3 regions of the Neobacillus solisequens genome follow, and region 2 is predicted to be linked to each of the others. Evidence: riboswitches for the same ligand, from Rfam matches in the RefSeq annotation. Region 2 holds a riboswitch; each other region holds the start of a gene.

Region 1 (10,814 bases), on a different contig from region 2:
GCGGTTGAACATCTGCGTGATGACTTCCTGCACGCCTTTGAACACGAAACCGCTTACCCGTCTCTACATCCATCACTGTAAACTTGGAATACCGGGGCAGAATCCGGTCAACTTCCTTCCAATTTGGCATTTCCACCTTATAACTAATTTCAGACGTAGCATCGACCCGTGGTCCATTTAGGAGGATCTGAAAAAATATAAGGATGATGACAAACCTTTTCACGTAACTCCCCCTTCAGCAGACAAAAATACTACATTTTAAGAGTTACCTGAAGTTCTCCATCTCATTCATTTTTTTCATGAATAAAAAATCCCGACTCTCATCGAATCGGGATTTTTCCTCTATTTCATTCTTCCTTTTAATACCTCTACCGCTTTTTGCAGCTGAGTATCATTAGCTTGAATTTTTTCTCGTAACAGTTCCATCAGTTTCATGCTGGAATCACCTTTTAAAACACCATCTGCAGGTAATTGATTGGCTGTTTGGAATGCGATTACGGCAGCCTTTGTTTTTTCATCGAAAAATCCATCTTCACGCCCAGGGTCATACCCAATTGCTTTTAACATTTTCTGCGCATTTTGGACCTCTGTGGAGGAGGATGATAGGGCTAATTCTTTATCAGGGTTAATAATTGACAAAGTTGCATATTCAGGAAGTGCGACCTCGTAATCAGGTTTAATCCCTTTTTTGTGAATCCAGTTGCCATTTGGCGTTAACCATTTCGCTATCGTGTATTTCAAATTTGAACCGTCTTTAAAGTTTGATGCCGTTTGTACTGTTCCTTTACCAAATGATTTCTCTCCAACAAGCGGTACTCCAGCTGACTCTTTTACTGCTGCTGAAAGGATTTCCGACGCACTTGCACTTCCCTTATCGATTAAGACAACAAGCGGAAGATTAGGATTACCTTCATTCTGGGAAGGAATTTCCTTGATTTTCCCGTTTCGATCTTCTTCTTTCACAATAAGCTTTCCTTTAGGAACAAACATACTTGATATGGAAATAGCTTGGTCCAATAATCCTCCTGGATTTTGTCTCAAGTCTAAAACCAATCCTTGCATCCCTTTTTTCTGCAAATCATTTAAGGTTGTAACCAGTTCCTTTGAAGTATTGCTGGAGAAACTTGTAATTTGAACTTTAGCGATTTTATCATCTACCATTTCACCATAAACGGTTTCAATTGGTATCTCATCCCGGACAATCGGAACACTGATCGGTGCTTCTGAGCCCGGACGTTGAATGGAAAGCTCCACTTTTGTTCCCTTTTTACCTCTAATTAAAGTGACAGCTTGACTTGAAGTCATTCCTTGAAGGGATTTCCCATTAACCGATAGGATCATATCATTTGGTTTTAAACCGGCTTTTTCTGCAGGAGACCCTTTAATTGGTGATACAATTAAAATGTGTCCGTCCTTCTCTTGAATCTCAGCACCAATTCCTTCAAACGAAGAGGAGATGCTGTTATGAAAACTTGTCGCTTCTGACTTGCTCATATAATCAGAATAGGGATCATCCAATGATTCCACAAGACCATTAATTGCCCCGTTAATTAACTTTTGATCATCAAGTTTTTTATAATATTCTTTTTTTAATGTATCATATGCTTCGTACAGCTTGCTGAATTCAGTTCTTTCATTATTAACGGTAACCACCTTCTCATCACCAAACGAAAGGGCTACGGTCGTTATTCCAGCTGATAAAAACACAATTAAAAACAACAGCATAATAAAGTGGAACTTTTTCAGGCGAATATACCCCGACTTGTTTTCAGTTGCTTGCTCTTGAGTTTCTTTTTGTTGTTCATTTTTCTCTTCTTCCAAAGCCTTCACCACTTTCAATAACCATAAAAATAAATAACATAATGGGCTAAAACCTATTTCTACAACCTTAAGCTTACTTCCAAATGATTAAAACAATTGTAACATAATAAAAATAAAACCCTTAGTGTTTAGAATAACATCTTTTAATTAAAATTAACAAAGAATTAATCATGAAAATGTAATTTTTAATAATCTGTTCATACTTTTTATCCCTCTGTCATGAAATTTTAAAAATGAGGCATTCTATTAATAGCTCCAAAGAAAGCACTATGTATTTTTCCACAAATATAAAATGAGGAGAGATCCATTATGGGAAAAAAGCATCGCAGCCGCATTAATTCACCGAAAAAAAATAATCATATTCCTGCCGAAGCGATTGTAGCCGAGCATGAGGCCCATGCCAAAGAAAACCAAGCAAGCGGCGGACGTAAACGCTAACCACTAAAAAAATACCTAAGGGAGCTACCCTTAGGTTTTTATATGTTAAAGCAAGAGGATTCGATTAATAGGAAACCAGCCACCTGGTTTTAATTGATAGTAATGCTGTCCACCACGTCCTTCATCAATTAGGACGATATCCCCGGTAGTCAAGAATCTGCCCTTATAGTTTAGGGGAATTCGATCGGTTACATTAAATCGACTAAAGGTTTCCTTCAAACAATTTTCTCGGCTATTGGCCTCAATAGTTGTTCTATAAACTTGTTTATGCCCTTTTTTTTCCCGCTGCCTTGGAGTTTGAAAGATCGTCACATCATAATGAGTACCACTTTTATTTGTTAATAGTTTGATCATTTGATCTCCTCCAACCAAAAGAGTTATTTGACTATTCTAATAATTGGAGATAACCATTAAAAATTCCTTCATCAAATTTCCACTAATTTTGTCGAATCCAATTTTTTTGATTTTCTAAGAATATCTTTCAATTACGCTTTGAATTTTCTGTTGTAGATATGGCATGTCCTGGTTGGTTATGGATAACCTGACGTTGGTTTCATCCGTTCCTATTGCTTCAGAGAATAAGCCGGCTAAACCTCTCGCTCTTCGGTCAACTTGGAACATAATATCTAATTCACCGTTACCTGATGGGAGGAAGACTACTTCAAGTTCATCCAGTTTTCCTCTAAAGGGACCTGATGTTGGGACAAACTCAAATTCTTGAACAAAAGGCAAACGTCCACGCAGCCTTCTTGGTGCTTCTTCACAATCTGCTTCACGTATTCTGAAACCGAGTTGATCAACAGCATTAAACACAGCCGTCATTAACGGATTAGGGACCACTTTTAAATAATCCTTGTCACTTGGATCCACTCCACCTTTTATATCTAGACCGGTGCTCACCCATATCTTAGACCTACCAATGGATAATGGTGTATCATATGGCAATTGGAATGAGAATGGAACTTCTTTTCTTTCATTCACTCTAATGGTGAAAGGGGCTGTCACACGAAAACGGTCAATCGTTGCGGTCACAGAATATTTACGATCATCTGATTCCCGTAAATAAGTGGTGTTCACAGAAAGATAGATATCATCTACTTGTTGATCAATCTTTCCACCTTTTATCTCCACTACCCCATTAATCGTCTCTCCAGGCATATACGTTTCCTTTTCAAGCTTTGTATCCACAGTTGCTGATCCAATCCCCACACTTGCAAAAACTTTGTTAAAGAATGACATGTTTCATACCTCCTAATTGTTTCGTTAATAGATGTATATCCGCTCTTACTTGATCACAATTCTCGTATACAGGATTTATTTGGAGTAGCCGTTTTATAATTTGCTGGCCTTGTGGCGATATATTTAACTCCTCTTCCCACGATTTTTCTTGCTGATTCTTTTCAAAGGAAAAATTCGAATAGAGCAAAAACAGTAGAAAATGACCGAGCCCGTAAAAATCTGCCTGAAAGTTTAGCTCCTTTCTTAGATCTTGGCTGGGACCCTTCTTCTTTTTTGAACCATCTAACGGTCTAGCCAATCCTAAATCGATTAGTCGAATCGAAGTCCCGTCTAATAGGACATTAGGAATTCGAATATCTCGATGAATGACTCCCATTCGGTGCAAATAGTCAATTTGCTCCAGTAATTTGGAGGCAATTGTAAAAGATTCTAATTCAGTTATTTTCCAGCCCTCATAAAAAATGAGCTGCTCAAAATTCTTTCCATTAATATATTCCATCGTAAAAAATGGGATGGTATTATGCATTCCATCCTCATAATATTTTGGAAATCCAGGATGTTCAAGTGAGCCTAATAGTTTCTTCTCAACCTCAAATCCATTTCTTCCCTCTTTAGTAAGCCTTTTATGAAGGCGAAGTGCTTTTAATACCTTTTTTGTACCAGTCTTTTCATCAAACACTAGATAACTGTGCCCATAACCGCCAGCCCCTAAATGCTTAATCACTTCGTATCGTCCAGCAATTACATCAGCTGAATGAAAAGGTCTCTCTAAAATATGGGAAAGCAATAACATCACTTTTTTGATCATCGTTTAACTGCTAAAAAAACTAGACAAGAAACTGCCGCTTTTATGCTTCTTTTTATAATGATGATGCCCCATATGATTGTGCTTATAATATTTTTGTTTTTTCCAAGCATCACTGGACGAACCGTAATGATGGTGTTTATGATGAGAACCCAACTTACTTTGGATAATCGATTTAATGATCTTTTTGAACATCCTATTCCCTCCTCCGTCTTCGTAATCATTTATACGAAGCCACTAATAAAAGGTTTCGTGATTTCATAATTTTTCCCTTTTATCTTTGAGGAACACAAACAAAAAGCGGGCAATAAGATGCACGCCTTTCGGTTGATTTATCATAAAGGAATAACTAAATCCCCTAATTTTAAAATAGATATTACCTACTCGTCCTCTACTTCCTCATCAATAATACTTTTTTCAATTAAATATTCGAAGGTAATATCTGCGATTTCCTCCAACTCCTCTTCACTGGGAACGTATCCCCTTTTTACCAGCTCATGAAAGAAAAATTCTGCAATCTCTTCTGTATCAATAAAAACCTCAATTTCTTTCAAGCTATCGCCCCCTTTTTACAGAATGTATGAACCATAAAGCTTTTTCATGCTAGTTACTTAAAAAAGCTTCTGATATAATTTCGTGCTTTTGTGTACAACGTTAAAAAGGAAGTCTTTTTAAGAATGGACAAGCATAAGATAAGTAAAAACAACCATTAGAGGTGTGAGAATATGTCAGAATTAAAATGGAAGTTAGAAGCTTTAAGAAATGATCTGAATCAAGAAGAAAGTCATATCATTAAATGGTTTGAAAGAATAACAGATACCATGTTTTCTATGATTAAATGGGCGGGAATTCCATTCGTCATCTACCTATTAGTTGAAATCATCAGATGGTAGCTATACATGGCTTTTTCCGTCTTCCTTTGAGATGGCTTTCAATTTTTTCAAGATAACCCGCATGACCTGATAATATTCCTGGTCATGAAATAAATTATATAAAATTCGATAATCATTATAGAGATCTAATAGATCATCTATCAATCTCTTCTTTTCTTTTTTTCGGGTGATTTCTTCAAGCTCTGATTGGCGAACTTGATTCTTTATTTGCGACTTAGAATTGTTTTTTTCCTGCTTATTCACTAAGTATAAGAGACCTAGTTTTTGAATAAAGGTGTCCGCACTTTCCGCATCGGCGATTAAAGTAAGTTCGTCCTCCCCGACTTCAAGCCACTCCCCATCATGAACCCTGGAGAGCTCATAAATAACATCTTCCCACGCATCATCTTTAGAACGCCAAATTTCTGTCCGGAAACCAACTACTTTGAAAAGGTCTGCCTCATATCCCTTTACTTGAACAACATCCCCAATGAAAAACTTATATTCAATATCAATATGCTCCTGTTCCAACACCTTGCCATCGTAATCTGACAACGGCTTTAAAGCAGATTCAACAAATAAGCCATGGCTTTTATTTACTTCATATACATACGAACCATCCAGCCATTTTACATCTGTTACATTTCTAAATTTACTGGATCCTTTAAACTTTTGGTTTAAGGTTTTTCCATCCATAATATAAAACAATAAAAAAAACCGCATACCATATTGGTACACAAGTTTACTTTGCTTTAATCTCCGCTCTATCAGGTGGTTTATTTTCTTGACTATTTTGCTTGTAGGTTTTATTAAACAATTCAATTAGTCCCCTAGCCGCTTTATCCGGATCAAAAGTACCTCTTTCTGCATACTTAACTTTCATGGTGAAATCACCTCGTTGTATAATATGCAAGTCGTTTTTGAATGGAATCTTGTCTATTATGTATGTGTTATAATTTTAGAAAAAACGGAAAAATGAACTTATTGAACCGTTGACCCAAAACCTTTCAAAAAAAATAAGAGCTGCTGCAGCAACTCGATTATTACTTTCAAGACCAAATGCTTTACACATTCTCTAACATTAGCTGTTTTCTAGTTTATTGTGTACTGCCTGTAAGATGCGCGTCAAACATATCAATGATTTCAAGAAACCTATCAGCTTCCCGGAAAACATGGTCTGCTAATAAAGGATGAATAATGCTCTTTATTCTACATTGCTCAATTAAATCACGAGCTGTTCTCTTAAAGTCCCTTAGAGAAGCGACCGACACCCGATTTTGATCAAGGAATTGATCTAAAAGAGGAACTGTTTGAGATTGTGGCTTCATAGAATCTAAATCTCTTGCTTGATACAGCAATTGATCAAAATCATTGCTGAAATTGCGTGCTAAATCAACTAGTTTCCTTTCTGATGGATCAAGGAGATGGCCAATAAATTTGGCGTGATCTGCCATAATCCTTAAAAAGAAGACATTTTCTTTAATAATGGCATCTGGAAGCGGTTGTAATTTTCCTTCATTTAATTCCATTAATCTTTTTCTAAAATAATTGGCTTCCCTACTTGTATGGTCAACTAATAGTGGGAAATTATTTTGCCCAGGTAATTTGCATGTGAGAATTAATCCTAATACTTTTCTTTTAAATACGAAAATATTCGTTGCAGCTTGTTGTACCTCGGAATTAAACCTTCTTATTTGTTCGGGGTCTGTTTGGTTATTGAAGGAATAGGCAGTTTGTTCGATTTGTTCAAATAAACGATAAAATTGATTAGCCTCTTGAATGAGTTGTGTATCCTCTGCTCTAAAACCTAATCGAAGAAATAAAGAATGCTCTTTCATGATCCTAGCCCAAAAACGAATTTCATTTAATGAACGCTCAACGAATAGCCCAGATGTAACCCCTGTATCAGCATGTAATTCGCGTTCTTGTCCGTTCATGCTAAGGCCCCCTTAAATACTGCAATTATTCTATTGTTATTGAATAGGTCATTTAAATATTCCTAAAACAGTTCCGCCACATAAATTATTGTTGGGATTATAATTTAACTCAAAGTAAAACGAGACCTAATAAAGATCTCGTTAATGCTTTAAATCTCTTATAAATTAATAGTGTGCTTTGTTCTAAGCTTTTCCCTTGTTTGTTTTGCTGCTTCAACCATCACCTTAAGTGCATCCACCGTTTCATTAATACCGCGTGTCTTTAAACCGCAATCAGGATTAATCCAGAACAGCTTCGGATCAAGTACTTGAAGAGCACGATCAACGTTTCTTACCAGCTCTTCAAGCTTTGGTACACGTGGGCTATGAATGTCATATACACCAAGACCGATACCTTTGTCATACGTATTTTCTTCAAAGGCATGAATTAATTCACCATGACTTCTTGAGGTTTCAATTGAAATAACATCAGCATCGAGTGCTTTAATGGCATCGATAATCTCTTCGAAGTCTGAATAGCACATATGAGTATGAATTTGTGTATCATTTCGCACTGAGGTGGTAGCAAGTTTAAATGCATAAACGGCAGCGTTCAGATAGCTTTCCCAGTTTTCACGTTTTAATGGTAGTCCTTCGCGAATTGCCGGCTCATCGACTTGAATCATATGGATTCCATGAGCCTCAAGTGTTTCCACTTCTTTTCGAAGCGCAAGCGCAATTTGATTGGCAACATCATAGCGTGAAATATCATCCCGTACAAACGACCAATTTAATATTGTTATTGGACCTGTTAACATCCCTTTTACCGGCTTGGTTGTTAACGATTGTGCATATACAGTTTCTTTAACTGTCATTGGTGCTTGATAAGACACGTCCCCATAAATAAGAGGTGGCTTTACACAACGGGAACCATATGACTGAACCCAGCCAAATTTTGTGAATTGAAAACCGGCTAATTTTTCTCCAAAATATTCAACCATATCTGTACGTTCAAATTCTCCATGTACAAACACATCTAAGCCAAGCTCTTCTTGAATATCAATCCATTTTCTTATTTCTGCATTAATATATTCTTCATATTCCGCATCCGTTAACTCGCCTTTACGCCAATTTAAACGCTGTTTTCTTACCTCTTGGGTTTGTGGGAAGCTTCCAATTGTTGTGGTTGGTAGAAGTGGCAATTGAAAAGCCTCTTCTTGAATCTTTTGACGAACATGAAATGGTACTTCACGTTCTACTTTATAGTTAGGCAATTTTTGAATGGCTTCACGAACTTGTTTGTTATATCGAAAAGATGATTCATTTAAAGTTTGAATCACTTTTGTACTTGCCGCCATTTCTTCTTGTATCGCATCTCTTCCAATTTGTATACCTTTTGTAAGGACAGCGACTTCATATAATTTTTCATCAGCAAATGATAATGCTTCCTTTAATACCTCATCGAGTGATTCTTCACTTTTAACGGTCACAGGTATATGCAATAAACTTGATGAAGGTTGTACAATAAGGTGATCTTTTGAAACGACTTTTGTAATCTCTGCTAGGGTGGATAATTTATCATCTAGATTCGCACGCCATATATTACGTCCGTCAATTATTCCAGCAGCAAGCACCTTATCTTTTGGGAAACCATGTTTTTTCAAAGCAATAAGATTCTCACCATGATCATGTACAAAATCAAGACCAATCCCTTGAACAGGAAGTGAAATGACATCTTCGAAATGTTCAATACTATCAAAATATGTTTGTAAAATCACCTTTACGTTTGGTGCCGCCTCATGCAACGTTCTATAAACGCCTTTACATAATGCTACCTCTTCTTTTGAGATTGTTGTAGAGAGAATTGGTTCATCGATTTGTACCCACTCTACACCTTCTTTTTGCAATTCACGTAAAATCTCAGCATAAAGCGGTACAAATTGATCTACAACTGCATGGAACTCACTTTCTTTATACCCTTTTGACAACTTTACGAATGTTACAGGTCCTAAGATAACAGGCTTTCCGTCAATACCAAGTTTTTGCTTTGCCTCTTTATAAAATTGAAGTGGGCGATTTTCGACAAGGGAAGGTATTGCTCTGTCCAGTTCTGGAACAATATAATGATAGTTTGTGTTAAACCATTTTGTCATTTCAGATGCAACCGAACCGTTAGTGCCTCGTGCTATATCAAAATACGTTTCAAGTGATACTTTACCTCCATCGTATTTAAAGCGCTTCGGTACTAGACCGAACATAACAGCAGTATCAAGAATATGGTCATACAAGCTAAAGTCTCCGACTGGGATCAGGTCAATTCCTTTATCCTTTTGTTTTTGAAGATGCTGCAAACGAATCTCCTCGACCTGTTTTAAGAACGCCTCTTTTTCTAGTTTACCACCCCAAAACTGTTCGAGAGCCTTTTTCCATTCACGATTTTCACCAATTCTCGGATAACCCAAATTCGAGCTTTTCACTTTATTCATCGCATTTTTATCTCCTTCTATGTTTGTATTTTCGTCTTCAACTAAAAAATCTCTCTTTTCAATTAGAAAAGAGAGATTTATACGCATAGCTAACTAGAGTTGAGACCATCTGGTTTTCTCAACACGTATTCATCACTCCTCCCTATACATCCGTAGAGTACAAGAGCATACAACAGGCAGGTCTCCTGACTTTGGTTCATCGCTTCTTATCCCTTCCCATTTCAAACTATGAAACAGTGGTTCATGATAAGTCGCTCCCCATTACAGTGGCGGGACCGTGCCGGAATTTCACCGGTCTTCCCTTTTAAGCTGTGTAGATCATACTCACAGCACCTATGCATCTGATATTTAATTTTAAATTAGAAAAAGACATAAGACCCCTCTATTTGAAAATAGAGAGGTCTTCATCACTTATGGAATCCTCTCTTATTTGTCAAAGCAAAATGCTTTGCAGGAATTAGCACCTTTTCAACAAAATTGTTGAATGGTTGCCGGGCTTCACAGGGCCAGTCCCTCCACCTCTCTTCATAAGAGTTTTAATAGTTTATAATGTTCTGAATTTAATAGTCATAATAGCATTAGAAACACGAGCTGTCAAAGTAATTTTCAAAAAACATAAATATTTTGCCTATTTCAATAAAGTTTTTAATCCTCAATCAACCTATTAAGAAGGAGTTATTTTGCCACCCACTTTAAACAAAAAAGGAATAAGTGCCAATAAAATAATTCCTACTACAAATGTTGATATGATTAACTCTTTCCATATAATTATATTCTTTGAAAACATTTGATAGATAACTAATGAATTTATTGGAAGGTTAAGTAATAAACCAGTGAGAAGTCCTGGTGCATACTTTTTCATCAATATGGTCGCAATAAGGTGCGGAAAAATAGCATTTAAAATCATTGAACCTAAAAATCCAATAAACATCCATTTCGCAAAATCTAATTCTGGCATATACAAAAAACTAAATGCAGATAAATAAGCCAAAATAGTTATAAAAATAACAGCAAAAAGGAATTCACTTGAAGAAACTGGCTTTTGAAACCTTGAAGATTGCTGTGACCATTTAGGCAACCATATTGCTTCTTCGATATTATGAAGTGTAATAGCAAAACAAAAAAATATAACAAGATAATAGTCCATATATCTTCCCCCTCTTCAAGTAACTTACATCGTTAATTGAATAAGAATTACGCAATAAATTTTGATAGTCTCAGACTTTCATATGTGTCT
Region 2 (10,814 bases):
AACAAAAGACTCAAATTAAAATAATGGGTGTTATGGAGGAATAATGAAGAAGGTGCCTGGTTGGCATCTTTTTCATTTGGATTACATTTGTATCAGGATCGTTGACTGTTGAAGTCTAGATTACAATCAAATTCAACTTATTCTATGTTTTCTTGAATCCTTATTGGCATTAGCCAAAATCTACTAAACACAGTTAATTATTTATATCTTCTGAAAATTTTAGTATTATTAAGTATAATAAAAATTTTTGGAGAAGGTGTAGAAGAAATGGTTTTACAGCTAGAAGGTGTGAGTTTAAAGCGTGATGGAAAGTGGATTCTGCAAAATGTAAATTGGACCATTAAAAAAGGAGAAAATTGGGTTTTGCTTGGGCAAAATGGATCAGGCAAAACTGCTATTTTGAATTTGTTGAATGCATTTTATTTCCCAACTAAGGGGAATATTTCTGTTTTAGGAATGGAATTTGGTAAAACCTATCTGGGGGAAAAGCTGCGTAAACAAATTGGATTTGTTTCAAGTTCTATACAAGAAAAATTATATTCAAGTGACCCTGCTTTTGAAGTCGTTTTAAGCGGGGCATTTGCTTCGATTGGACTTTATGAAACCCCCACAGATGAGATGCGACAAAAAGCGGTTGGCCTTCTTCGGGACCTTGGGTGTATAGAGTATGCGAACCGAAGCTATGAGACCTTGTCTCAGGGTGAAAAGCAGCGGATTCAAATTGCAAGGGCCTTAATGGCTGATCCAAACATTCTTATTTTGGATGAACCCACTAATGGGCTGGATTTCATAGCTCGAGAACACCTGATGGATTCGATTGAGAAAATTGCAAAGAAACCAGAGGCAGCTACGATTATTTATGTAACCCATCATGTTGAAGAAATTTTGCCTATTTTTAATAAGACCTTATTGCTAAAAAAAGGACAAGTTTTTGCAGCCGGGGAGACGACAGACATGTTATCAAATGAAAGGTTGAGCGATTTTTTTGAAGTCCCTGTCCAAGTGTCATGGCAAAACCAAAGGCCATTGCTTTCTAAACTAGTTTTGAATAAAACCAGGTCAGTTCAAGACTAACCTGGTTTCTCAATCATCTATCTCCAAAAATTCCTTCACTCGCGCAACATAAGGTTCTTTTTCAAATGAATTGTACAAACTACCGGATAACCGTACAGGGTCACCAAAGAAATAACGTTCATATTGTGTTTGTCGCGTTCCGAATGAACTCATCGTGAGTTCCCATGCCAGTCGAAAAATTTTTACACGATCCACTGCATTACAACAGGCTCCTTGTAAGTATTGGTCAAGATCACCCCTGATTTCTGAATTGAAATCTTCTTCCGTTGGCAACGTAATGATACCGCTGGCACCAATAATTTGAATGATTTCACAAAACCTTGGGTAGATTTTGGGGAAAATATTACTAGCAACCTGGAGAGGCAATAGATTTGGCCGCATAAATCCCGAATCATCCAACGCTGCTTCATTCTCTGCTTTTTGTAATAGTGCTTTCATCGTTTCAAGTCCCATAATGATTTCGGATAATTTATTCTTTATGTGCAGGTATTCTCCTATATTGATTGCGTTCACAAGAAGCTCTGCTAGGCCTAATAAAAATTCCGTTTTGACAATTTGTCTAGTGATGACTTGATGAAAGGCATTAGAATGAAAAGAGCTTTGCAGGATAAAGGTATTGGCAACTTCAATATTTTCGTAAAAAAATACCCGCTCCCATGGTACAAGGACATGGTCAAATACCAATAGAGTATCCATTTCTTCAAACCGTGAACTTAAGGGGAAATTAAAGGTCGATTCTCCCCCAACAAAAGATTGGCGGCAAATAAATTTCAATCCCTCTGTATCTGAAGGAATAGAAAATGCAAAAGCAGAATCAAGGTCATATACTCCACCGGCAGAATAAACCAGCACTTCATCTGTTAAACCGCCTTGGGTTGCTAGAAGGCGAGCCCCTTTAATAATGATTCCCTGATCATTTTTTTCAACTACTTTCGCAGAAATCGGTTCTTTTGAGTTTACCCACATCAACTGGGAACGATTGACCTGAGGAGTAATAAATGTATGAGTAAAAGATAAATCTTCTTTCATCGCCCTCTGATAAAGGGCCGTAATATTTTTGGGGAAGCAGTTTTCTTTACTATTTAAATAACTAGCAGAAGAGGCAAACGCCATTACTACTGTATTCATATAATCAGGACTTCTTCCCATCATCCCGTTTGTATTCTTAGCCCAAATCTCAAACATAATCCGTCTTTTAACTAAGTCCTCTATCGTTTTTGGCTGTAAAAAGGAAAGGCTAATTTTATCATTAAACTCAGTAAAGGTTAATTTTTCCGAGAGAACAGAATCATGCTGGAGATCATAAAGAGAAGCCTTGCTTTTGATGATCCCTTTAAATGCTGGGTGTTCTGACAACTTTTCAGTAATTTGCTTGCCATCTATCCAGATATTGGATTTTACTTGATTAATCCGATCTATAAATTGTTTTCCATTAATCGCTCCCACTGTTAACCCTCTCCTTAAAGGAGCCTTTTCATTTTTAAATTTATCTAGCTAGTTCTATTTTATTGCCAACCCTATAAACGAGTTCTACCCAATTAATGTAAAATCAAATAAAGGGCTTTGCTAAAAGATTTCAGAAATTTAGAGGGCCATTATGGTAAAATCCGGGCAAATATTAGAAGAAGCCGATACTCAATTGAAAATAAGGGATCTGTGGAGGAGGAAAATCCCTTTTTGATTTTGGCTGTGTTAAAGAACAGTGTTGATTTTTTACACTCTGTTGATTGTAGCGGAAGGTGCGAAGACTCCTCGAAATGCTAACGCATTTCCTTCGTGCGTGGGCGAAAGCTAGGAAGAAAATCAATGTCCTGTGGGAGTACAGTTCTGGAGAGACCCCGCAGGCGCAAACGCCGAGGAGGCTCGCCGAAACGCCCACGGAAAGCGAAGCACCTGGAGAGGAAATCAACAGACAAGTATTAACAGAGCCTGATTTTTAAAATCAAAAACGTGTAGCGTATAGTTCATTTGTTGTAGCAAAAACTAAAATGTAAAATAAAAAAATGAAGGAGAGAAATCGAATGACGAAATTACTGTACATTACAGCTCATCCCCACGATGATACTCAGTCTTACAGCATGGCAGTTGGGAAGGCATTTATTGACTCATACAAGGAAGTCCATTCAGAACATGAAATTATCAATTTAGATCTATACAAAGAAACGATCCCCGAACTTGATGTTGACGTATTTAGCGGTTGGGGGAAATTGAGAAGCGGTTCAGGGTTTGATGAACTTTCAGCTGATGAGAAAGCCAAGGTTGGTCGACTCTCTGAGCTATGCGATCAATTCGTTTCTGCAGATAAATATGTGTTTGTCACACCTTTATGGAATTTTTCTTTTCCCCCGGTTATGAAAGCTTACATCGATGCGGTATCAGTAGCTGGAAAAACCTTTAAGTATACGGAACAAGGTCCTGTAGGTCTGTTAACCGACAAAAAAGCCCTACATATTCAAGCGCGCGGCGGAATTTATTCTGAAGGGCCAGCAGCCCAGATGGAAATGGGTCATCGCTATCTAGAGGTTATCATGCAGTTTTACGGAGTGCCATCCTTTGAAGGATTATTTGTCGAAGGACATAATGCAATGCCGGATAAAGCGCAGGAAATAAAAGAAAACGCCATTGCTAGTGCGAAGGATATCGCACATACTTTTTAATAATCCAAAGCCCTTAGTTCATTAAATATAAATCATAATTCCCAGGATTGTTAGTCCATTATAAGGGCTAATGATCCTTTTTTATTTACCTAATTTATTGGATGACAAAATGGAATTTAATGAATTCATGTTTAAAGCGTTTAGAAAAATAATGTCTGGATCCGACATCCCATGTATATCTAAACAATTGGATAAATCTACCTTTTTATTTTTTATATTGAAGTATGTAGAAATTTTGAATATCTTTTCCTTTTATTAACATAATACCTAAAAAGGGAGGCTATTCTTGATGAAAAGATTGCAATTTAGAAATAAATCTTTACCGGATAATGATTCCATACAAACAGAGCTATCATTTTCATTAGAGGAAAACTTGTCTCTTTTGCAATATACATTTGCTGATTGCGATGATTTTATCTCTCAAATGGTTCAATTCGATTATATTCAAGGATGTATTTTCTATTTATCAGAAATGGCAAGTGATCATGCCCTGAAGGAAATAGAGCAGGGTCTCACTGATTCCGGTGGCCTGTTGAAGAAGGAGTCTTCCGATGATATTCGAGTATCTATTCGTAATCGTTTCCCGTTTAGCAATATAAATAATGTTAGAAGTTTAGAATCCATCATTGACCATATTTTGATCGGGAACACAGTGCTGTTGGTTGATCAAATCGATCAAGCCTTTTTGTTTTCTACCGTTAAAGAAGCAGGAAGGTCGGTGCAAGAGCCACCCTCGGAATCATTAGTAAGAGGGCCTAGAGAAGGATTTGTGGAAAATATCGGAACAAATTTGATGCTAATTCGCAGGAAGTTGCGAAATCCTTCACTTAAGGTGAGACATTTACGAGTAGGAAGGCAGACCAATACCGAGATAAAAGTGGTTTATATAAAGGGGATAGCTGATGATAAGGTGGTAGACGAAGTAAGCAAGCGGCTTTCTCTTATTGATATTGATGGCATCTTAGAAAGCCATTATTTAGAATCGATAATGGCAGATTCAAGATGGTCCCCTTTTCCAACTGTATATAGCACGGAACGTCCGGATCGGGTATGTGCAAACTTGCTGGATGGTAAGGTTGCAATTTTGACGGATGGAACCCCATTTGTATTAACCGCACCAGCTGTCTTTGTAGAATTTCTTCACTCGAATGAGGATTATTATAATGGCTCTTTAATCGCCACCTTTACCCGATGGATTCGGCTTTTGGGGCTTTTGGTTACACTCATTCTTCCAAGTTTTATTTTGGCCATGAACACGTTTCACCAGGATTTACTTCAAACGCCACTATTGCTTAAAATCGCGGCAAGTCGGGAAGGGTTGCCATATCCGGTTTTGGTAGAAGCCATTTTCATGTTTATAACGTTTGAATTGGTCCGAGAGGCCGGACTTCGGATGCCAAAAGTGTTTGGTGGTGCAGTTATTATTATATTAGGGCTTGTATTGGTCAGCCAAATTGCAGTTCAAGCAGGAATTATCGGGCCAGTAATGGCTATTTCTGTCTCAGTGGCAGCCATGGTTTCGTTTATTTTACCTAACTATGCATTTCATCAAGTGGTTCGGTTATTAGGATTACCCATGCTATTATTAGCAGGATTTTTTGGATTTATGGGGATACTGGTTGGACTAATGTTTGCACTTGCACATTTAGTCAGTTTACGTTCTTTCGGTGTACCTTATTTTTCACCTATCTCCCCTGGTAGAAAAGAAGGATGGAAAGATGTGTTTATAAGGGCTCCATGGTGGGCAATCAAAACACGCCAGCCTGGGTTGGACATAGATAACATACTTCGTACAGGTCCTAATGAAGACAATCCTTAAAGGAAGCTTAAAGAGGGTGATGCCAATGATAAAACATGATCTTGGGAAAACGCGAAACTTTTTGTTATCTTTTATCCTATGCATAAGTTCCTTTACCTTAACAGGTTGTTGGAGCAGCCGGGAAGCAAATGATCTTGCTATTTTAAATGTGGTAGGGATCGACAAAAATGAGGTTGGTCAATTTGAATTAACGGCATTAATCCCGAAACTGGAAGACAGAACTCACCAATCATCTTCCGGCAGCGCAAAAGATAAGGAGTTAATCTTCACAAGCAAAGGCAGGAGTTTGTTGGAATCAATGAGCCAGCTTGCTACCTCCCTTTCAAAGGAAGTCTATTTGGGACATGTCCAGGTCGTAATTTTTGGGGAAAAGGCCGCAAGCGAAAGCATGAAAGAATCATTGGATTTTTTAAGAAGGGAAAATGGCTTTCGGCCAAACATAAAATTGTTGATTACGAAAGGGAAGGCTAGCGATATTATCAACAAACCCACACAGTTAAAAAACCCGTTAGGTTCTGAAATTTCAGCCTTCACCAAAACAAAACGGATCACTATGTCAAGTATGGTTCAAAATCTCAGTCAATTTACTGAAGCTCTCTCAATGAAAATGAAAGACCCATTTACCGGTGAGATTAGCGCAGCTGGCGACGAGGGAATAGAGTTGGAGCAAGTTGTGTCCGGCAAAAGTTTTCTAAAAGATGCAAGCAGCCAGGATTCGCAGAAAAAAGACTCAACCATGAAACAAAATACTGATACATTCAGTATTCAAGGTACAGCCGTCTTCAAAAGAGATCACCTTATTGGCTGGCTAGACAAAGACGAAACACGCGGTGTTCTTTGGGTCAATGGGAAATTAAAAAATGATGTTGTGATTTTGAGTTGTCCGAAGGATGAGAGTGGAACCATTAGTTTAAAAATTAACCAAACTAGCTCTGTAAGTACTCCTCAAATCGTAAACGGTAAACCAAAAATGGAGGTTACGATCAAGGTAGATGGGGATATCGGACAAATTACTTGTCAAAATGTAAATTTGAGTTCAGATGAAATGGAAAAGTTAAACATACAGCTAAAAGATAAAATAAAGCAAGAGGTAAATCATACATTTGCCAAAGTAAAACAAGAATGGCAAGCCGATATTTTTTACTTTGGAGAGTCCATCTATCGCAAATACCCCAAAGAATGGAAAGATATTTCTTCGGGGTGGAGAAGCGGCGGATTAAAAGAGATGCCAGTTCAGATAAAAGTCATTACCAATATATCACGTTATGGACTTCGGGAAAGGTGAAGATATGAATATTTTAATATGTCTTTTATTTATTATTCTGGTTCTTGGAACTGCTGGTCTCCACGTGTACTATATATGGAAACAGAAAGAGTATAAAATTTTAGCGGTTCAGCTTGGTATTATCGGTTTGACCATTGTTGCCGGGGTACTGGCGATTTATAAAGTTCAGAATGTGTTATCCATTGCAAAATTATTAAATCTATTATCCCCCCTATAAGAATGGAAAGAAGGAGACCGTTATGGGCGAAAAAGGACAAATCAGCAACGTTCAGGCAGCTATGCTTGCAATCACCTCTTTAACTATAATTGGACACTTGATTTTGCTCACCTTGGTTCTTGATCAAAGCAAGCAAGACGGTTGGCTTGCCGGAATCGTTGGTTCTATTTTGAGCTTAATTGGAATTCTAGCCCTGTCGAAATTGGTTCAACGTTTTCCCGGGCTCTCCTTGATAGAAATTCTCTTTCAACATTTTTCATGGATTGGGAAAATATTGGGGATTATCTATTTGCTCTATTTTTATATAATGGCCGTTTTAGGGGTACGATTATTTGGTGAAGCCTATAAAATTATTATGGAAGAGACTCCATTATGGGCCTTCATCTCTGTCATTCTTTTATTAACTGCCTTTATAGTTTATTTAGGATTAGAAACATTGGCACGAATTAACCAAATTATGCTGCCAGTTCTAGTATTGGCGGCTGTATCTGTTGTATTTATGACATTTGTGAATGACAAGGACTATGGCAACCTTCTTCCCATCATGGGCAATGGTGTTATCCCGGTTGCAAAAGGAGCCGTATCCATAATGGGATGGTTTGGAGAATTTGTTATTTTAGGCATGGTTCTGCCATATGTAAAGCGTCCGGAAAAACTAATCAAGACGGGTTTATATGCAGTGGGGTTCACTTTGCTTTTCTTTTTGGGACCAATCACTGGGCCAGTTGCCTTATTTGGCCCTGAAGAAGCGGCAAATATGTCATTTCCGACATTTACAGAGGTTCGTTATATTGAGGCGGGGGAAGTTGTAAATCGATTTGATGCTATTGCGATTTTATTTTGGACTGTTGGTTTAATGGTTAGGATTTCATTATTCTTTTATGGCCTTAGCCTTGGTACCGCACAAGTACTCAGGATATCGACCTACCAGCCACTGATTGTTCCAATAGGATGGTTAATAGGTGTTGGGGCTATTTTTTTCTCTAAAAATTTCATTGAGTTAACAGAATTCCTATTTAAGACCTATGTACCCCTAAATATTTTAATGGGGACGGTTCTGCCACTTCTTTTTATCTTTTGGGCTGTGGTGAGGCGTAAGAGAAAGGTACTGGCTAATGTGTAGGTTTGAAACTGATTTTAAAAAAGTATAGTGAATGGAAAAAGGATATCGAGGGATGTCCTTTTCTTATTTGCTGAAGCTCTACATTAAAGACAAATAATAGAAAACCCTGTCATTCAACTGGCTCCATTTTTAAAGCAGCTAGTAATAAAATCAGTACTGTTAAAATATGTTTGTTTCGATAGTTAGTTTATAATTTGTAATTTTTTAATAACCTTCCCATAACTAAGTGCGGTGAACCGTACCATAAGTAGATGAGGGTGGTTAAAATGATAAATCGAAAATACTAATGAATATAAAGCTCTTTTAGATTTTTTCTGGAACCGTTTCATAATTGATGGGATCAGTTCAAAAATAAGAGGACAATCCGAATTCCATTAATCACACAAATATTAGTTGCAGATGGTGAAGTTTTGTACTCAAACTAACTGGGCTTTAGTTGGAAGGTAATAAATTGTGTGTCCTTTTAATATCAACTATTTCACATATCCAACTTAAATAAAAGTTATGTAAGGGTTTTTTCATAGTTTTTATGGAAGTTATTGAAATTGTGTCTATAATTAGGTTACTATAATAGAAAAATATGAAAATAGGTAAGATGCCAAGAAGGCTTAATAGGGAATCTGGTGAAAGTCCGGAACTATCCCCGTAACTGTAAGTGTGGACGAAATAGACAAACCACTGTATCGGAGTAGAATTGTCCGTGCGGGAAGGGTCGATAGTAGGAAGAAACACAAGTCAGGAGACCTGTCTTAACTATGAAAAGTTTTGATTTCTTCGGGGGTTGAGAAGGTGAGACGTTAGCGTTTGAAGGTACGCCTTTCTAACCTTTTTCTGCTTGCGTTTAATCCGTTCAGCTTTTTGTTGAACGGATTTTTTACATTCAGTTTTCTAACATAGTAGGAGGAGAATAGGAATGGCAAATCGAAGAATTGTAATTGCCGGTACAGGCAGCGGTGTTGGTAAAACGACACTTACCATTGGACTTATGTCTGCGCTAATGAAAAAGGGGTATACGGTACAAGGGTTTAAATGTGGACCAGATTATATAGATCCAAGTTACCATACAGCGGTTACTGGCAGAATTTCCAGAAATCTTGACAGCTGGATGTTAACTGAAGAAATGGTAAAAGAAATTGTAAGTAAGGCTGGCGAAAGTACGGATATATCTATTATTGAAGGAGTAATGGGATTCTTTGACGGAAAAGATCCCTTAAGAAATCAAGGCTCAACTGCAGAAATAAGTATGATCACCGAAAGTCCAGTTGTATTGGTAGTCAATTGTGCTAGTATGGCCCGAAGTGCTGCTGCTGTGGTAAAAGGATTTCAGGAGTTTCATAGCGGGACAAATATTGTTGCAGTAATTGCCAATCAGGTGGGGAGTGAAGGACATTATCATATTGTCAAATCAGCTATTGAACAGGGGTGTGGCATCCCAGTCCTTGGTTATTTGAAACAAACTCAAGAGCTTTCCATTCCGGAGAGGCATTTAGGATTGATTCCATCGATAGAACGAGGTGAATTGAAGCCCTTTTTTGAAAAGCTAGCCAGCTTGGTTATAAAAACGATAAATGTTGATGAATTATATAAACTAGCACAAGCCCCTCCTTTAGTGGTAAAAAAACCCCATTTTAATAAAATAGAGCATCGTTCCGTTCGTCTAGCTATTGCCAGAGATGCAGCTTTTAATTTTTATTATCAGGAAAACCTAGAGCTGTTAGAAGCCTTTGGTGCCGAGCTCATTGAATTTTCTCCGCTAAAAGGCGAAATTCTGCCCGAGAGGATTGATGGCTTATATATAGGAGGAGGATTTCCTGAAGAATTTGCCCAAGAATTGGCAAATTATACTGATACAAAAAATTCCATCCATTCTGCGATTAAAAATGGTTTGCCTACTTTAGCTGAGTGCGGGGGTTTTATGTATTTAACGGAATCTATTGAAACAACAGATGGGAATAAGTACGAAATGGCAGGAGTTATACCCGGGAAGGTAAAAATGCAAAAACAACTTGCTGCCTTGGGATATCGCGAAATTAAAGGAGCGGACGAAAACTTTCTGCTAAAAGGTAAGCTGATTGCCAAAGGCCATGAATTTCACTATTCAACCTTTCATCCGAAAGAGGAATGGAAACATGCCTACCTAACTTCTGGGATCCGCAGCGAACAACAAGAAGGATATATGAAAGGGAACCTAATTGCTGGATATACCCACCTCCACTTTGGCTCATGCCCTGAGTTGGTTGAGAATTGGATCAATAAATGTAAGGAGTATCAAGCAAATGACTAAGGCGATTCCTCTTATGTTTCAAGGAACTAATTCAGATGTAGGCAAAAGTGTGATAGTCACTGCATTTTGCCGCATTTTTGCACAGGATGGACATAAAACGGCTCCGTTTAAGTCACAAAATATGTCTTTAAATTCTTACATAACGATTGACGGAAAAGAAATTGGCAGAGCCCAGGGAGTCCAGGCGGAAGCAGCTGGCATTCAGGCAACAACGGATATGAATCCTATTTTGTTAAAGCCTAACCGTGAGTATCAATCACAGGTGGTGGTCCATGGGAAACCCTATCTGAACATGGAAGCCGGCGCCTATCGAAGTGATTTTTTTCAAATGGGATTAAAGCTGATAAAAGGTTCG
Region 3 (10,814 bases), on a different contig from region 2:
AGCTGATTGAAGCAGCGAAAAATTGCTTTCTGTACTTCCAGTTATCTCGGCATCTTTCACCCCAAGTTCAGACAATCCTTTCCGAATCCCCCGAACCAGCGCCTCCCAAGAGTCATCACCGCAAAAATTATTTAGTACTACTGCCTTTATATTCCCTCCTGCTGCCATACACTCCATTGCTGCAACGCGAAAAGAATAATAGGCAACCATTTCATAGGATACCTGAACATGGTCATGTTTCTTCAGTCCAATTGCCCCGCTGTTATCACTAGCAATAATAAGGTGATATCCATTTCCACTTGGAATCGTAATGACATTTCTCATCATGTTTATTTTCCTTCACTTATTTTGGGGTTCACAACACTCACAAGCCGCGGTACCACTACTAAGGTAATCACTATATTTATGAGAGACCCGACAAAAAGCGATGGAAGCATCCCGATAAAAAAGGCTTTACTTATTAAAAACATAAATGGAAGCGGTGCAACAATCGTATTTCCGAAGATAAAGATAAGGCCAGAAATAATCGTTTTATTTTTTCGATAAATGAAACCAAATAACCATACCAGGATGGCCATTTCTGCTGCGATAATCAAATGCATCGGGCCTAAAGGGAAACCACTGATCATGGCGGAAACTAAATGTCCTAATGCAGCCACGATTGCACCAGGACCACTGCCCATCAGTGCAGCCGCCGCTAATGCAGGGAAAGAATCAAGTGCCACACTCCCAACTAGAGCTGGTACCTTGATGGCGGCACCTACTGCCGATAAAGCTATAAATAAAGCCAGCCAACTATAAAATTTCACTTGTGTAGTATTCTTCATTATTTTCATCCCTTCTCTCCGTTTTAATGGTTTGATTCAAACCGTACCAAATCCATTCCACTTGGGTTGATCTAGCTGCTAAATCTTGATAAACCCATCCAGTGACATCCCGCCACAAACGCTGTTCTTTTTCAATCGGTACAATTCCTTTTGAGATATCTGTTCCAATAACTACCAATTGGCGGCATGTGTCTGCTTTTTCCCAAGTGTCCCAGACATCTAAGCACTCACGCCATTTTTCCAGACTACAATTACTGTCATATAGCTTGATTAATTGTTTTATCCATATTTCGAGCCCTTCTATAACAAGGAGGTCTCCCCTCACATTTGATAAATCTAACGGCAGAGAGATATTTGCGTATGCGGAGATCCAATGGTCCTTTTGAGTGAACTGATACGTTTTCTTTACCCAAGCTTTTTTTCCGTTAAAGGCACCACCTGTAATAAAGTGCATCGTTCTCCCCTCCTTAGCCCATTTCTATTAAATGCCAATTCAAACCCTTGTGAATGTGGTACTTGCCAACTCCAAAAATCCTGAATTTCGGGAGCGTATTCAGATAACAAATACCGAATCACTCCTCCATGTGTCATGACAGCACAACGTTCAAATGTTTGTGTTAAAACCATTTGGACAAGCTTTCTCCATCCAGCCTGCACTCTTTCGCTAAATTGCTGATAGGACTCGCCATTTGGAGGACTGTACCTGCTTGGGTCTGTTAGCCACTGTTCATACCGGGGTTCATCTTTTAATTCTTCATACGTTTTTCCTTCCCAATCACCAAAATTCATCTCTCTTAATTCAGACAACAAATAAGGATGTGCCTGTGGGAACACCAAATTCAGGGTGGCTGTACATCTTGGTAAGTCACTTGAAAAATAAATGTCATGTTCCTTCAGGTTCATTAGAACTGGTTCTCCCGGACATAAAGGAGAATCTGTCCAACCTAGGTAGGCTCTTCGTACATTTGCTTCTGTTATACCATGACGAAATAATGTAATAACCACACGATCATCCATAGGAATAATTCAGCCCCCTCCACAGTTGCCCCCAGTACATCACCTGTTATTCCTCCAAACCATTTCATCGCTTTTCGGCGGCAAAATAGACAGAAAACAACGGCTGAAAATATCAATATGCCCATAAATAAAATATGATTAAAAAAGAACAAACTGCCAATAAAATAAACCAGTAAATAAACTGGGTAAATCGTTAAGGCAGAAGCTCCCGCAGCAGATTGAAATAAATATCCCAGACCTTCTTGCTTAGCTGACTTAACCGTTAACAACATAACCCCCATAATCGTTTTGCTCAAAAAAGGAATAGTCATGATAAGGAAATAAGCGGAGTTCTGATTAGTGATCGTGATCTCATAGAGAAACAGGAACCGGCTGGATAATAATATAAGTATCGAAATAACCCCAAAAGCACCTGTTCGTGGGTCTTTCATAATTTCTAGTCTTTTTTCCTTATCTCGATAGGAGAAAAAAGCATCACTCGCATCCATCCAACCATCTAAGTGAATCCCACCAGTCAGAAGAATCATCGCCAGCCATAACAAAAAAGACATTGCCAAATGGGAAAACGGCGTATATTCTCTCATTACAAAAAACAACAAAGAGTATAAAATTCCTTGAAATAAACCGACCAGTGGAAAAGCTTGAATGGTCCTTTTTAAATGGCTCTGATCGATTGGTAATTCTTTGGTGATTGGAATAGCAGTAAAAAATTGTAGCCCAATTAAAAATCCTTTTATAAATTTCATTTACCTCTGATCCACAGCTGGACTTTTCTCCCCTTTCATTTTGATTGGGATTCCGTTTTCAACTAAATAAGCTTCATCAGCTAGCCTGACTAGTTCCTGATGAATATGTCCTAACACTCTTTGATACTTGAACACTAACTCATTTTCAGACGGTAGATCATTTATGACCTCATTACTGACCACTATAACTGTCATGGCATGCTCCTTTAACATGGAAATGCCCTGCACAATCGTTTCTTTTACGTTTAAAAGAAAGGTGTCCTCCATTTCTGCAGAGGTAGAAAACCATTCATTATTTAATAGAGTGGTAACGCAATCTAGTAAAATAATATCTTGAACACCCAACCATTCTAGTGCTTTTTCAATTCTGGTAGGCTGCTCGATCGTGATCCACTGATATCCGTCTGTAATACGATCCTGTTGATGCTTTTCAATTCGCCGCACCATTTCTTCATCAGATGGCATACCGGTGGCCAAATAATGTAAACGGGCACCGGTTTTTTTATGAATTTCAACTGCCTTTTTCTCTGCAAAGCTGCTTTTCCCACTTCTTACTCCACCGCTGATGAATACAAGGGATGGGATGTCCGCCATCGGGCTAACACCTCCATGAGTTTTGTATTTTCTTCTCTACTTTTTATCGCAAATCGAAGCCAATTGCCTTCTAAACCTGGAAAATTAAAGGTATGGCGAGGAATGATGGCATTTTTCACCAGGAATTCAAACATTTCATATTGATTCTTTACCGTTGGATCCTTAAATAAATAAAAATTTACAGTTGAATTTGTTACGAGAAACCTATGATGTTGAAAAAAATCAAATAGCCGATTTCGCTCCATAGCGATAAACTCCTGAGTGTTTAAAATAAAGTCATGATCACCAAGGCAAATCTCCCCAGCCAACAGGGCAATCGTATTGACACTCCAATGCGGCTGTAGAGGCAGCAATTCTCTTACCACTTTTGCACTTGCAGTTAAATATCCTAATCGCAGACCAGGTATCGAAAACATCTTCGTCATTGACCTAAGGATCATTAAATTCGGGTAATGATGGATGTAAGGAAGCATCGACTCGTATTCCACAACAAAATCGTAAAAGGCTTCATCCAGGATCACCACACATTGTTCCTCATTACAGACCTTAATGATCTCTAAGACGAGTTCCTGTGAATAGTGGATACCGGTAGGATTATTAGGATTGCAAAAAAACAGGGCGTCAACTCCCGCCAGACTCTCACGAAACTTATTCATTTCCCATTTAAATTCCGGACCCGTTAATGAAAAGTAGCGAATCTCGCATTGATTCGCGCGACAGGCACTTTCATATTCTGAAAAAGTCGGTTGCACGATTAAAACGGTTTTTCCAGTCAGCCACCGAGAAACAAGATGAATAAGCTCTGATCCGCCATTGCCAATCAGGAGTGATTCAGCTGGCAGTTTCTCCTTTTCTGAAATGAAGGTTTTGAGTTTTAATGAATTAGGGTCAGGATATACCATCAATTTATCGTAAAAATGAGGCCAATTTTCTTTTAAAACACTAGGTGGTCCCAATGGATTAATGTTTGCACTAAAATCAACATACTCTTGAGGTAATGGAAGCCCCATTGCTTTATAAAGATATTGTGGATTTGATCCATGTACTGGCCAGTTCAATCATCATCCCTCCCATCCAAAGAAAAAGTAAAAATAGAAACACTGTTTTATGTAAAATCATGTTTGCTTTTTTGATATCCTCTGCCACGATTGGTCGAAGGGGCTCCCCCATTTTTGCACGATTGGAAACAATACCTTTATAGTAATTAATCCCACCCAGTTGTATTCCCAAAATGACAGCAACAGCTGCTTCCCCCCAACCGCTGTTAGGGCTAGGGTGTTTTTTGGCATCTCTAAACAAAATCGACCATGCTTTTCGATAATGGAGGATCTTCGGCCGATTTCCCAATAACATGACCAATCCAGTTAGACGGCTAGGAATCCAATTCATCACATCATCCCATTTGGCAGAGGCCCAGCCAAATTCTTGGAATTTCTCATTCTGATAGCCAACCATTGAATCACAAGTATTCGTGGCACGATAGACCATAGCTAACGGGGCACCGCCAATCAATGCCCAAAATAGCGGTGCCGTAACACCATCACTCGTATTTTCCGCAACCGTTTCAATCGCCCCTCTGGCAATTTCACCTTCATCAAGCTCATCAGTGTCACGGCCAACAATATAGGATAGTTTTGTTCTAGCTTCACCCAAATCTCCATTTATAAGCGGTTGATAAACCTCAAGAGAGGCATTCCGCAAACTTTTTTGGGCAATGGTGGTCGATATGATGATACTTTCCACTGCAATTCCGAAAACGGGATGAATTTCATAGGCCATCCAGGTTACTAAGATGACTACAAAAAAGACTGTCAACAAAACAAAAAGGAGCATCAAAACCCCTTTCGTTTTCTTATCGTATCCGTTGTTCCAACGTTTTTCCAAATAGGCGATCAGTGAACCCATCCATTTTACTGGATGAGGCCACTTTGGTGGATCACCAATAACTAAATCGACTATGTAGGCAATGCTAATTGAAACTAAATGATAAACTAACATTTTTGTTTCCTTTTTTGAGATTTTTGTATAGCTTCTGTAGTACATTCGTAAACAGCTTTACTAATCAGTTTCCCTAATGAAGTGATCGTCCCCGCAAAGTCCAACATTTTTCCCGTTTGTGTAGCAGCGACTAAAATACTGTCAGTTGAAGTACCAGTGGCAATAGTTCCTGTTCGATTATCTTCAATCTTTAAATCATGCAATGCCTTAACCTTTGCTTCGGTTGCCGTCATAATACTTTGAATAAAAGATTCATCCGTCAGTTCTCCATTGATAAAGATCCAAGTATTAATAGTGCCTGGTACCTTTTCAACTTCATGAAGATGACTCCGTGCGGCATCAACAGCATTTCCAACTCCGGCAGTGACGACGAGAAATATCGAAAACCCTTCTCCATCTAGTTTTTTATAAACGACATCTTCCAAGATTACAGCTGTCATCATTCCGACTGTATCCGAAGGTTCAAATCCTCTCGCTAGTAAAAAATCAGTCATTTCTTGAATGTGATTACTGCAATTATAATCCTTATGTACATGTCGGTTCACGAACGTATCATGCCAGCCCACGCCTGACCCGATTACACCAGATGAAAGTGTCTTCAAAGGGATTGGTGACTTTAAAGAAATAATGTCATCGGATACATGAAGCATATCCTCAGTAACATGATAAGTGGGGCCATTATTATACACATTTGGCAACAATACCATTTGCGGCGCTGCTACTTTTGGATGAGGTTGCTTTTGGATACGCGTCCGATAAACGTCCTTAATTCGTTCTTCTTTTAAAACCTCATTCGGAATATGAAGACTATTGATCCTTCCCTTTTCCAGCAGTAATAAGCGATCACAATATAAACCCGCAAGATTTAAATCATGAAAAATCGAAATAACCGTTAATTTATGATCCAAAGTCCACTGTTTTAATAAATCCAGTAATTCTTTCTGATAAGATAAATCCAAATGATTCGTCGGTTCATCAAGCAAAAGAACCTCAGGCTCTTGAGCAAGTGCCTGTGCCAGAAATACTCTTTGCTTTTCACCCCCAGATAAAGCATTAATATCTTTATGCTGAAAATTTGAAATACCCACTTGCTTCATGACTAATTGTACTACTTCTTCATCTTGATTGCTCCAATTTTGAAAAAAACCCTTTTGATGAGCGTATCGCCCTAGTGCAACCGTTTCTTTTACAGAATAGGAAAAGGAATGTGAAGAGTGTTGTGATAATACAGCAATTTTTTTTGCAAACTGTTTTTGTGTGTATTCCTTCAGTTTTTTCCCGTTTATGAATAGATCGCCTGATCGGACGGGCAGTATGCCGCTAAGAAGTTTAAGGAGAGTAGTTTTTCCGCTTCCGTTAGGACCCAAAATCCCAAATAATTCACCTGTTTTTACTTCAAATGAAATATCTTTTACGACAAGTTCATTCCCATATCCTCCGGAAACATGTTGAACCGATAACATCTATTCATCACCTCTTTCCTTCCGTTTCCTCTGTAATAAGATAAGGGCAAAAATGGGAGCCCCAATTAAAGAGGTAATAACACCAATCGGAAGCTCGCTTGGAGATATAATTGTTCTTGAAATAAGGTCCGCGATAATCAAAAAGCCGCTCCCAGTCAAAATGCAAAGCGGTAAAAGATACTTATGATCTGGTCCCCACAACAATCTTGATAAATGGGGAATCACCAATCCGACAAACCCGATGGTGCCTGACACCGCTACTGCTGCCCCCGTTAGGATAGACCCTGAAATTAATACAATCATCTTTCTTTTTTGGACATTGACACCTAAGTGATGAGCCCGTTCTTCTCCAAAGGACATGGCATTTAATTCTTTTGCATTGTATAAAAGAATGGCAGAGCCTATGATAAAAAACGGTAATATGATATATATGTAGTCCCAGCCCCGCATCGAAACGCTTCCCAAAAGCCAACCGATGATTTGTCTTAGCTCCTCTCCCGTTAAGGCAATCATTAGAGAGATCAGTGCTCCTAAAAAAGAGCTAAAGATAATTCCAGTTAGGATGATGGTTTCCACTCTCATGGAATGCTCTATCTTTTTAGCAAATGACAAGACTAAAAAAATCGTCATTAACGAAAAAACAATACTTAAAATGGGTAATGTAAACATCCCCACTAGCGGAAGTGAAATCTGGAGGAATAGGGTTAGGACTGCACCTAGTGAAGCCCCTGATGAGACACCTAATGTATATGGATCTGCTAACGGGTTTCTTAATAAGCCCTGAAAGGCAGCACCGGCAATGGCAAGTGACGCACCAACAAGACCAGCTAAAATCACTCTAGGTAAGCGAATGTTGAGGACAATACTAGAATACATGGGGTCAATGCCACTTGTCGAGATTCCACCAAACAGCTTTGCACCTATTATCTTAATAATAGTAAAGATTGGAACTGAAACAGTTCCAATCGAAATACCAAATAAAATAGAAAGAATCAAAAAGATCCCTGCCACTAAGAAGGCTATATAATGTTTATTTAAATACTTCCGGGTAAACAGCCTTGGCAAGATCCTCTACTCCTTCAACAAGTCTTGGACCCGTACGAGTAACTTTGTCAGAATTGACATCCACAACTTGCTTGTTTTTCACAGCATTAACATTTTCCCAACCTTTTTGTGTTAACACTTGCTCTGTTGGATTTTTAACATAATAGCCATATGTAGTCACAATCACATCAGGATTGCGTTTAATCATGGCTTCCTCTTCAATCTTAATCCAGCCCTCTTGGTCGCCCGCAATATTTTCAGCATTAATCAAATTCAGCATTTCATTCATAAACGTATTTTTACCAGGAGCATAAATTTCAGGTGATGGTGATACTTCCACTAACACTTTTTTCTTCTCTTTAATATCTTTTGCTTTTGTTTTAATTTCCGCCAACTTATCTTTCATATGTTGAACGATTTCTTCGGCTTTCTTTTTCTCTCCGGTGGCAGTACCAATCATATTAATGGAATCATACACTTGTTCAAAATTTTCCGCATCATTGACAACTAGTACCTTGATGCCCGCATCGCGCAGCTGTTGAAGGCCTTCTTTTGAATTATGTACACCAGATGCATGTGCTAAAACAACGTCAGGCTTTAACGAAATAATTTTTTCAATATTAATTTCTTGTCCGCCGACTTTCTCTTTTTTAGCCGTATCTTCTGGATAATTATCAAAATCTGAAACGCCGACAACTTCTTTTCCAAGCCCTAATGCATAAGTAATTTCCGTGTTACTAGGAATTAGTGAAACAATTTTCTTAGGTTTTTTATCAATAACTACCTTTTGATCCACTGCATCTTTAATGGTTACTGGGAAGGAAACCTTTTCTGATTTCTTTTCCACGCTGGATTTTTTCTCTTCTTTAACTTGATCTTTTGCCCCTGTACAACCGGCCAAAGCCCCTAATGTTAATAGTACTACAAATAATAGTGAATACAATTTCTTCATTTCATACTCTCCCCTGCATGTTTACTATACAAAAAATAATAGGTCTTCCTTACGCCACCAAATAAAAAACATCTCCACACAAAATGGAGATGTTGGTCTGATTAGATTCAATTACTAACACATATGTAATAGTAGTCTAGTCGTCCACACCTCCCTATCCTCGTAGGTTATTTGGCGCATTCAAATAGGCAGGTCTCCTGGCTTATGGTCATCACTCCCCACGTCTTCCCATCGATTCGATAGTGACAATTTGTGGGTTGCTCCCATTTACAGTGGCGGGACCGCGTTGGCTTTTTACCAAACTTCCCTTTTAAGCAAAAATCCCTTTTCGAGGATTTTAGCACCTATTTTCATTATTTTTTGTTACTCCCATTATAAAAAACGGAATAGGATTTGTATACATTTATTTTAGGCACTTTTAAACTTGTCAGTTGATTTCCGCTCCAGGTGCTTCGCTTTCCGTGGGCGTTTCGGCGAGCCTCCTCGGCGCTTGCGCCTGCGGGGTCTCTCCAGAACCGTACTCCCACAGGACATTGATTTTCTTCTTAGAATTCACCCACGCACGAAGGAAATGCGTTAGCATTTTCGAGGAGTCTTCGCACCTTCCGCTACAATCAACAGAGTGTTAAAAATCAACTCTGTTCTTTAACACAGCCTTATTTTAAAATATTGCCTTTTACAACTCTAAGGTTCGGCAAAGATTCGCCATTTCAATAGCGGATGCCGCTGCTTCCCAGCCTTTATTTCCAGCTTTGGTACCGGCACGTTCAATGGCTTGTTCAATGGAATCTGTCGTTAATACACCGAAAATGACAGGAACCCCACTGCTAATAGAGGCAGCAGCTACACCTTTAGCTGCTTCGTTACACACATAATCAAAATGCGGAGTGGACCCTCGAATGACAGCTCCTAATGTAATAACAGCGTCATATTTTTTACTGTGTGCCATTTTTTGAGCTATTAATGGAATTTCAAATGCACCTGGGACCCAAGCAATATCTACATCCTCTTCACCAACGCCGTGTCTTTTCAGAGCATCTTGAGCACCACTGACCAATTTTCCAGTAATAAATTCATTAAATCGTCCGGCAATAATACCAATTTTCAGGCCTGAACCTACTAAATTTCCTTCATATAAATGTCCCATTTACTTTCCTCCAATCATGATTTAGACCTGGGTTGTCAAGTTGAGATTCATTGACGTTTCCATTGTCTTTCTGTATTCAATCAATTCCTTGATGGTAATCATCTTTAAATCCAGACGGTCTGCGATTTTACGAAGTTCCGGAACCCGTGCCATCGTACCATCCTCATTCATAATTTCACAAATCACTCCTGCTGGTTTAGCTCCCGATAATTTCGCCAAGTCTACAGCAGCCTCAGTATGTCCATTTCTCACAAGAACCCCACCGTTTTTAGCTATTAGGGGAAAAACATGCCCTGGCCTCTTGAAATCTTCACCCTTCGCATTTTGTTTAAGCAAATTCATGATGGTGGTTGAGCGTTCAAAAGCAGAAATACCTGTTGATGTAAATTTGTGATCAATACTAACGGTGAAGGCAGTGCCATGTGAGTCAGTATTTTTTTCTACCATAGGCTTTAGATCTAGCTTATGGGCCAACTCCTTTTCGATGGGAACACAAACTAACCCTCTTCCATAGGTCACCATGAAATTAATGATTTCTGGGGTTGCTTTTTCAGCTAAGGCAATAAAGTCACCCTCGTTTTCTCGGTCCTCATCATCACAGACTATAATAACTTTGCCTTGTTTTAAGTCAGCTATCGCCTCTTCAATTGAATCAAACATTTTCCTTCACTCCTTCTATGAAGCCCTGACTATTAAAACCCATGATCCTCTAAAAATTGTGCTGTAATCCCGCCGTTTTTGGTTGCAGATGTTCTTTTCGAAAAATGTTGAATATAGTGTTCCACATATTTACTAATCATATCGCACTCCAAATTAACAATATCACCCGTTTGTTTAAAACCAAGAACGGTTTCAGAGAGCGTATGGGGAATTAATGAAAGTGTGAAACCAGTTTCTGTAACTTCAAAAACGGTCAGACTCGTTCCGTCTACGGCAATAGACCCTTTTAAAATTACATACCTTAAAATATTGGGTTCAGTCTCGATCTCATAATAAACTGCATTTTCATAGGACTTTTTACTTTTG

Evidence for each region. Region 2 has a riboswitch for cobalamin ahead of ACI3K6_RS19805 (cobyrinate a,c-diamide synthase). Riboswitches for the same ligand answer to the same signal wherever they lie in the genome.
Region 1: another riboswitch for cobalamin. It lies ahead of metE (5-methyltetrahydropteroyltriglutamate--homocysteine S-methyltransferase); the one in region 2 lies ahead of ACI3K6_RS19805 (cobyrinate a,c-diamide synthase).
Region 3: another riboswitch for cobalamin. It lies ahead of ACI3K6_RS02355 (ABC transporter substrate-binding protein); the one in region 2 lies ahead of ACI3K6_RS19805 (cobyrinate a,c-diamide synthase).

The regions. Positions count from the first base shown of each region.
Region 1 is NZ_JBKFGJ010000002.1:127,385-138,198, reverse strand. Features, by position in the region: gene ACI3K6_RS01165 (hypothetical protein) at 1-223, opposite strand, end outside; gene ACI3K6_RS01160 (lmo1851 family serine protease) at 343-1,821, opposite strand; gene ACI3K6_RS01155 (hypothetical protein) at 2,131-2,259, shown strand; gene ACI3K6_RS01150 (YodL domain-containing protein) at 2,305-2,613, opposite strand; gene ACI3K6_RS01145 (sporulation protein) at 2,728-3,498, opposite strand; gene ACI3K6_RS01140 (serine/threonine-protein kinase) at 3,485-4,306, opposite strand; gene ACI3K6_RS01135 (hypothetical protein) at 4,310-4,498, opposite strand; gene ACI3K6_RS01130 (YozD family protein) at 4,684-4,857, opposite strand; gene ACI3K6_RS01125 (hypothetical protein) at 5,029-5,196, shown strand; gene ACI3K6_RS01120 (hypothetical protein) at 5,197-5,871, opposite strand; gene ACI3K6_RS01115 (hypothetical protein) at 5,918-6,058, opposite strand; gene ACI3K6_RS01110 (DUF2935 domain-containing protein) at 6,273-7,112, opposite strand; gene metE (5-methyltetrahydropteroyltriglutamate--homocysteine S-methyltransferase) at 7,271-9,577, opposite strand; cobalamin riboswitch at 9,737-9,929, opposite strand; SAM riboswitch class I at 10,001-10,111, opposite strand; gene ACI3K6_RS01100 (HXXEE domain-containing protein) at 10,242-10,724, opposite strand.
Region 2 is NZ_JBKFGJ010000021.1:80,443-91,256, reverse strand. Features, by position in the region: gene ACI3K6_RS19845 (flavin reductase family protein) at 1-19, shown strand, start outside; gene ACI3K6_RS19840 (ABC transporter ATP-binding protein) at 268-1,074, shown strand; gene hpaB (4-hydroxyphenylacetate 3-monooxygenase, oxygenase component) at 1,084-2,520, opposite strand; gene ACI3K6_RS19830 (FMN-dependent NADH-azoreductase) at 3,096-3,731, shown strand; gene ACI3K6_RS19825 (spore germination protein) at 4,021-5,550, shown strand; gene ACI3K6_RS19820 (Ger(x)C family spore germination protein) at 5,576-6,835, shown strand; gene ACI3K6_RS19815 (hypothetical protein) at 6,840-7,052, shown strand; gene ACI3K6_RS19810 (GerAB/ArcD/ProY family transporter) at 7,075-8,175, shown strand; cobalamin riboswitch at 8,752-8,941, shown strand; gene ACI3K6_RS19805 (cobyrinate a,c-diamide synthase) at 9,089-10,459, shown strand; gene ACI3K6_RS19800 (cobyric acid synthase) at 10,452-10,814, shown strand, end outside.
Region 3 is NZ_JBKFGJ010000002.1:383,053-393,866, reverse strand. Features, by position in the region: gene ACI3K6_RS02405 (ATP-binding protein) at 1-327, opposite strand, end outside; gene ACI3K6_RS02400 (ECF transporter S component) at 330-827, opposite strand; gene ACI3K6_RS02395 (bifunctional adenosylcobinamide kinase/adenosylcobinamide-phosphate guanylyltransferase) at 796-1,281, opposite strand; gene ACI3K6_RS02390 (histidine phosphatase family protein) at 1,233-1,844, opposite strand; gene cobS (adenosylcobinamide-GDP ribazoletransferase) at 1,802-2,590, opposite strand; gene ACI3K6_RS02380 (bifunctional adenosylcobinamide kinase/adenosylcobinamide-phosphate guanylyltransferase) at 2,591-3,184, opposite strand; gene cobD (threonine-phosphate decarboxylase CobD) at 3,142-4,242, opposite strand; gene cbiB (adenosylcobinamide-phosphate synthase CbiB) at 4,199-5,182, opposite strand; gene ACI3K6_RS02365 (adenosylcobinamide amidohydrolase) at 5,176-6,645, opposite strand; gene ACI3K6_RS02360 (FecCD family ABC transporter permease) at 6,646-7,710, opposite strand; gene ACI3K6_RS02355 (ABC transporter substrate-binding protein) at 7,676-8,641, opposite strand; cobalamin riboswitch at 8,812-9,004, opposite strand; gene ribH (6,7-dimethyl-8-ribityllumazine synthase) at 9,318-9,788, opposite strand; partial or broken gene ribB (3,4-dihydroxy-2-butanone-4-phosphate synthase) at 9,846-10,448, opposite strand; gene ribE (riboflavin synthase) at 10,481-10,814, opposite strand, start outside.